One region of the Paenibacillus vandeheii genome, then DNA from elsewhere that is predicted to be linked to it. Evidence: riboswitches for the same ligand, from Rfam matches in the RefSeq annotation. Region 1 holds a riboswitch; the other holds the start of a gene.
What was found. Region 1 has a riboswitch for glycine ahead of gcvT (glycine cleavage system aminomethyltransferase GcvT). Riboswitches for the same ligand answer to the same signal wherever they lie in the genome.
Positions count from the first base shown of each region.

Region 2: another riboswitch for glycine. It lies ahead of sdaAB (L-serine ammonia-lyase, iron-sulfur-dependent subunit beta); the one in region 1 lies ahead of gcvT (glycine cleavage system aminomethyltransferase GcvT).

Region 1 covers NZ_JAROCD010000015.1:74,603-78,020, reverse strand. Annotated here, with positions in the region: gene gcvPA (aminomethyl-transferring glycine dehydrogenase subunit GcvPA) at 1-178, opposite strand, end outside; gene gcvT (glycine cleavage system aminomethyltransferase GcvT) at 175-1,311, opposite strand; glycine riboswitch at 1,510-1,610, opposite strand; glycine riboswitch at 1,614-1,737, opposite strand; gene gcvH (glycine cleavage system protein GcvH) at 2,085-2,474, shown strand; gene P5G61_RS26045 (PTS mannitol transporter subunit IIBC) at 2,958-3,418, shown strand, end outside.
Region 2 covers NZ_JAROCD010000007.1:170,921-174,338, reverse strand. Annotated here, with positions in the region: gene sdaAA (L-serine ammonia-lyase, iron-sulfur-dependent, subunit alpha) at 92-1,042, opposite strand; gene sdaAB (L-serine ammonia-lyase, iron-sulfur-dependent subunit beta) at 1,032-1,721, opposite strand; glycine riboswitch at 1,834-1,975, opposite strand; glycine riboswitch at 1,980-2,103, opposite strand; gene P5G61_RS15470 (MFS transporter) at 2,441-3,418, opposite strand, start outside.

The DNA of each region.
Region 1 (3,418 bases):
TCGACATATGACGTGTCAGTGCATATTCATCCAGTTTGGAGGAAACAGGCAGTTCACCCTGATAGCGAATCTCCTGTGGAATGTCATGAAACAGATCCTCAATTGTTTCCACACCGATGGTTGCCAGCATGGCACTCTGATCCTGCTCGGTCATGGGAATGTAGCGGTGCTTGCTCATGCTTGATCAGCTCCTTGAGTAGGTGTCTTTGGCGCACGTGTCCGTTTATGAAAAGGGGTCTTCACGACCTCGGCTTTCAGTTTCTTGCCACGAATCTCAATCTCCAGCGGGGTACCCAGTGCAGCATATTTACTGTCAATCAAGGCCAGCCCCAAATTGCGTTTCAGCGTAGGGGATTGGGTGCCTGTGGTTACTTCACCGATCTGTACGCCTTCGGCGTATATCGGATAATGGGGGCGAGGAATACCGCGCTCCAGTACTTCGATGCCGACCAGCTTGCGGGCAGGCCCGTCATTTTTTTGCTGCAACAAGGCTTCATGTCCGATAAACGGCCCGGCATTCAGCTTCACAAACATGCCAACGCCAGCCTCCAGCGGCGAGATGGTTGCAGACAGTTCCTGTCCGTACAGGGGAAGCTTGGCTTCAAAGCGCAGCGTATCCCGGGCACCCAGTCCGGTCGGAACGAGTCCGAAACCTTCTCCCGCCTGCATCAATCCGTTCCAGACCACAGCAGCCTGTTCGGCAGGAACATAGAGCTCAAATCCGTCTTCACCCGTATATCCGGTGCGGGATAACAGCAATGTAACGCCACATACCTTTGCATTCGGTACAAAACGGAAAGGCTCAATCAAAGACACATCAGTGTCAGTCACCTTTGCGAGAATATCCACAGCAAGTGGACCTTGCAGGGCAAGCAGCGCCGTTTGTTTGGAATCATTAGTCATCGTTACGCCTGGCGACATGTGCTGCTGCAGCCATGCCCAGTCCTTGTCAATGTTGGAGGCATTAACCACCAGCATATAATGCTGGTCTTTCAGTTTATAGATCAACAGATCATCGACCACGCCGCCATCCGGATAACACATTAACGTGTATTGAGCCTGACCGGGAACGAGTGTTGTTACATCATTGGTCGTCATGTGCTGTAAAAAAGCTTCCGCGTGTTCACCTTGTACAGTGAATTCACCCATGTGGGATACATCAAATAATCCGGCACGTTCTCGCACCGCTTCATGCTCTTTCTGAATTCCGCTGAATTGTACCGGGAGCTCCCAGCCACCAAAATCAATGCATCGTACGCCTTCATACTGCTGATAGAGTGGAAAGAGTGGGGTTCTAAGCAAATCGGACATCCAATCACCTCGTCATGGGCCGTCAACAGGCCGAGTGTATAACCGTGGATCAATGAATCTGTCATCAACATTTAATTGTCAAAGTAAGGTAAGGACGCTATAGGCAGCGCCGCTCTATAACCTGTTTTCGTTTTTTTGGGAAAAAGGAAAAGGACAGGCCAAAGAACCGGCATGCCAGAAGCACGCTGTATTCTTAGGCTCTGTCCTTGGTACCTGAGAGTTACCCCGCCGCATGATGCAGCAGGTTTCCCCTTGGGTGATCCTAACGCCCACGCAGGGCGAATAGATGCTCTCCAGAGTTGCGTCCCGTAAAAGTCCTTTTGCCTGAGAGATTCACCTCCCGCTTGTCGGTGGTTTACTCCTTCGGCGTTACCGCATGTACACCCTGATTCGGGTGTCAAGGGTAATCTCTCCCTTTACATTCATCCGCGGGTATTGCATAGACCAATAAACATATTTACTACTCTCATTAAAGCCTGAATCGACTATTGATGTCAAGAACGATATCATAGAAATCAACAAAAAATCCGAATGATATTTCAAGATAATTCTGTAATGTTCGTATATTTTTAAAGAGTACGCTTACTTTTCTAATATTCACCATTATATGTAGAGAGAGTCCAATAGAGTTACAGGCATATAAGGAAGAAAATCAAATAAATTGTAAGGTATCTTGACATTTGATTCTAAAATATCATACGCTATGTTTTGGGAAAAAGGTTAAGGTCAAAGAAGCGCATGCACTCATTTAATGAAAAGCGAGGCGGATATCGATGAGCGAATTGAAAAGTGATTTCCTGTACAGTGAAGAGCACGAATGGGTGCAGACCGTAGGGGAGGATACCGTACGTATTGGCATTACCGAATTCGCGCAGCATCAGCTGGGTGACATTGTGTTTGTAGAATTGCCTGACCTAGAATCGGATGTAAAGGCGGAAGACAGCATTGGAACAATTGAATCCGTCAAAACCGTTTCGGATTTGTTTTCTCCTGTAAGTGGAACAATTGTTGCTGTAAATGAGGCATTGCAGGATTCCCCGGAGCTGGTTAATAACTCTCCATATGAGGAAGGCTGGATGATCGAAATCCGTGTTGAGGGCGATTTGACAGCGGCACTGTCCACATTGATGAATGCGGATGCGTATCGTAAACATACGGAATAAAACTAGGGTTCCATTCTCCGCTGGAGACTGAATTTCAGCCTCAGGCCCGATTCCGTGTAACTTGAAAAGAATGAATCGATTGATTATAGATCCGGATGGTAATCCTGTTAATCCGGAGAATACTTAGGCGCAATTGCCTCACCTGTAACGGGCTGAGCAATTGCGCTTTTTGTTTTAAAATAGAATAAATTTACAATTTCATTTGTCATTAAAATGGGGCAATTCGTGGGTATGATACATGAAAGGGAATAACAGGTTCTATTCCATATCCACGGTTTAAAATGGGACAATCCTTCAAATTTAAATCTTGTCATCAACGTTCATGACGGAAGTAGGTTTTCATTTCATTGTAGAAGATACCGTTTTCATTTACGATATGTCTGTGAAATCAAGATTCATTACAGATTTGTACCTTCGTTCGTCTGGATCATCGTGTCAAAATTCAGTGGAATTAAGGTTTAATATGTTGAGGAGGTTTTTAGTATGAGTTCAGTGGACGCAAAGTCCGGAAAAAGCGGAGGAATACGGGTCGGCGTTCAGAAGTTTGGACGTTTCCTGAGCGGTATGGTTATGCCGAACATGGGTGCATTTATCGCCTGGGGTTTGATTACGGCATTGTTCATTCCAAAAGGATGGTTCCCTAACGCAGATTTTGCATTGCTGGTTGATCCAATGATCAAATATTTGCTGCCTTTACTTATCGGTTACACGGGCGGTACCATGGTACACGGCCAACGTGGTGGTGTAGTCGGTGCGATTATGACCATCGGGGTTATTGTCGGTAGTGACATCCCCATGTTTCTTGGTGCCATGATTGCCGGACCATTGGGAGCCTGGGTCATTAAGAAATTTGACAAGGCTGTCGATGGCAAAATTAAATCTGGGTTTGAGATGCTGGTTAACAACTTCTCCGCTGGTATTATTGGTGGGATCTTGGCCCTTCT
Region 2 (3,418 bases), on a different contig from region 1:
ATTCGTATCGGCTTTCATATCAAGATGGGAGCAGCATCGACGTTTATGATCCAGACTCCGAGTTAATTCAGTTCATGTTCGTTCATGGTTGTCATGCCTTAGGTTCAGGTTTGTTTTCAGCAGGGGACTCAGACTCCGCTTCAACTTCAGGCTCTGCACGCTTTGCCTTCGGTTTGGCGAGCTTCTCCATCATTTTCCGTCCCGTTGGTGTTTGAGCCAGCCCACCTTGGGCCGTTTCACGGTGCCTGCTTGGCATGGCACTGCCTACTTCAAGCATGACATCAATGACTTCGTCAGACGGAATGGCACTTCGTACCCCGGCCAGCGCCATGTCGGCCGCAGCCAACGCGGTTACGGCACCCAGTCCGTTACGGATGATGCACGGAATTTCCACGAGGCCTGCGACGGGATCGCAGATAAGGCCCAATGTGTTTTTTAACGCAAGACCTACTGCATGAACCACTTGCTCCGGCGTCCCTCCACGCAGCTCCACCATCGCTCCAGCGGCCATGCCGATGGCAGAACCCACTTCAGCCTGACAGCCGCCCTCGGCACCGGAAATAAATGAATTGTTGGCAATGACATAACCGATCGCTCCCGCACAGAACAGACCGTTCACCAGATGCTCGTCACTCCAGCCAAAACGCTCCTGGGAGCTGATAAATACACCTGGAATGATACCACAGGAACCGGCTGTCGGTGTCGCTACGATTCGGCCCATGGATGCGTTCACTTCCGATACACAAAGGGCATACGCCATGGCTAGTGCAGATGCATCTCCAGAGCAAGTCTCGCCTTTACGAATGTACTCGGCCATTTTTTTGCCGTCTCCGCCAGTCAAGCCGCTGCGTGATGTCGTATCTTCTGTCAGCCCTTTGTGCACAGCTTCCTTCATCACCTGATAGTAATCCGACATCTGCCGCACAACATCCGCTTTCGGGATATTCGTCTCCTGAACCTGCTCTTCGATCATCAGCTCGGCAATGGTTTTGGACTCTGCTGTACAGATGGTATTCAGTTCATGTAGATGTTTAAACCGCATCCGGCTCGACCCCTCTCTTCAAATCAATCACGCGAATGTCCAGCATATGATCCAGCGACCGCAGACGGTTTAACATCTCAGGATTCGGCACACCATCCATCTCCATCGCTGTCAGCGCTTCACCATCCCGGGCTTTCCGATCCACTTGCATGTACCCGATGTTCACACCTGACGAACTGATTGTGGAGGTTACGGAGGCGAGCACCCCTGCTTTGTCCGAATGGCGCAGCACAAGTGTCGGAAACTCTCCGCTGATCTGTACACGAAAATCATTCAATGCATGTACCGACACACTACCACCACCAATGGAAGCACCGATTAGTGAACATTCGCGGTCTCCGTGCCATAACTCAATTTTGACCGTATTAGGATGAGGAGCAGGCAGACCACTTGTAAAAAACTCCACCTCCATACCCGCTTCCTCTGCATATTGCTCTGCATCCGGTATACGGGGATCATCGGTTACATAATCAAGCAAGCCACCGATCAATGCGAGATCCGTACCATGCCCCTGATACGTATCGGCGAAGGAGCCATACAGCGTTAAACGGGCACGTTCAGGCGTGCACCCCAACCACTGACGGGCAATTCGACCCAATCTTGCTGCTCCAGCCGTATGTGAACTTGATGGACCTGTCATGGACGGACCAATAATTGAAAAAACGTCTTTAAAACGCATCGCAAACCCTCCATTTATAATCGTCATTTTCATCCAGACATACACCCATAATGTTCCTTTATTACTGAATGATGACATAAGAAAAGGACAGAAGAAGGCCTTAAGGCCCTCTCTCTGTCCTCGATACCTGAGAGTTTCATGATAAGAAGCGCGGCGGATTGATGCATGCCCTGTATTCACAGGTAATGTCCCCTGCACACCGTGCTGCTTGACCATATACCCCTTGGGTGGCGCAGATCGCGCACTCTCCAGAGTTGCGTCCAACGATGGTACATTTACCTGAGAGATTAACCACTGCGCCGGGTGCGTAGCAGCTTGCTCCTTCGGTGCCCGACAGCTGCCTTTTTACTCGGCATGCCCAGGACTCTCCCGCTCGCTATCATTCGCTTGTATGGAACCATTCTGATCGTGTACCAGAACGATAATTGAAGTTTTTATTACTTTCTCATTAAGATTAATCGACCGGAAGATCAGTGTCAACAAACTTAACGATTTCTTTGTGAATATTTACTTTTTTCCATTTCATACACAGAATAAATCAACAATTTGTAAACTTTTATCACATGAATGTGTTAATGCGTTTCATTCAGAAAGCGTATACATTCGTTTGTTTCTATGAGCAATATCTGTGATTAGTACTATCTATGTTAAGATCCACAGAACGGTTCGGGTATTCAGGCAACCATTATTCTGTACTAGAATTGCCGTATTTCTGCCTGTCACCCCACCACCGCCTTGGGCTTCGCCGGTTCATCGTAATACCTGCTTCGGGAAGGAAACATGCTCGTCACCCACAATCCCAACGCTGCCAGCACCATCACACCAGATACAACCGTATATACCATACGAAGCGACAACTGCTCTGCCACCACGCCTGCAACCAAAATGGAAACCACCTGCAGCACGCTTAACACCAGTCCAAGTATACTGCTCATACGGCCCATCAGATCGACAGGGATATTATTTTGATAAAAGGTAACCAGGCCCGTATTCGCCAGTGCCGAGCACAGACCAAGCAGAATAAAAGCAAACGCCGCCAGTTCAAACGAGAACGAACGGGCGAACAGGAAATAACCTAGCGCGACCAGAAGCACACCGCCACCCATCATGTGACGGATCGGCAAATGTTTGGCGAACAGCCAAACCAGCATGGAGCCTGCCAAATAACCAATCCCCGTGATACTCATCAAAGCTCCGTACTGCGATTCAGGCAGGTTCATCACCTGACGGATAAACACCACTTCCTGCGCATCGAGCGACATGCCGACCACCAGAATGATCTGAAACAGGGCATATATACCGACCACGTAGCTCGACTTCCGGCTAAAGCTCAGTACAGCCTTCCAATCCTGGGCAATCAACCAAGGTGTCAGCCTGTTTCCCTTCCCTTGATTCTGTTCTCCAAAGCCCAATTTGGGAAGAAACAATAGAATCACAGCAGAAGCAGCAAAGGAAACCGCATTGGCATAAATGGCTGCAGCCGGAGATAAATATATCAGCATCACTCCCGCGACTGCCGGACCGGTAATAAATGCACCTGAGCTGATTAGGGCTTGCAAGGAGTTGAAGCGCTTACGCCTTTCAGCGGGTACCAGCCGGGTAATGTACACCTGAGAGGAAGGGACGAATATGGAGGAAGACATACTGATCAGAAACATCACTGTATACATCATCCATAGGCTGGACATCAGGGGGAG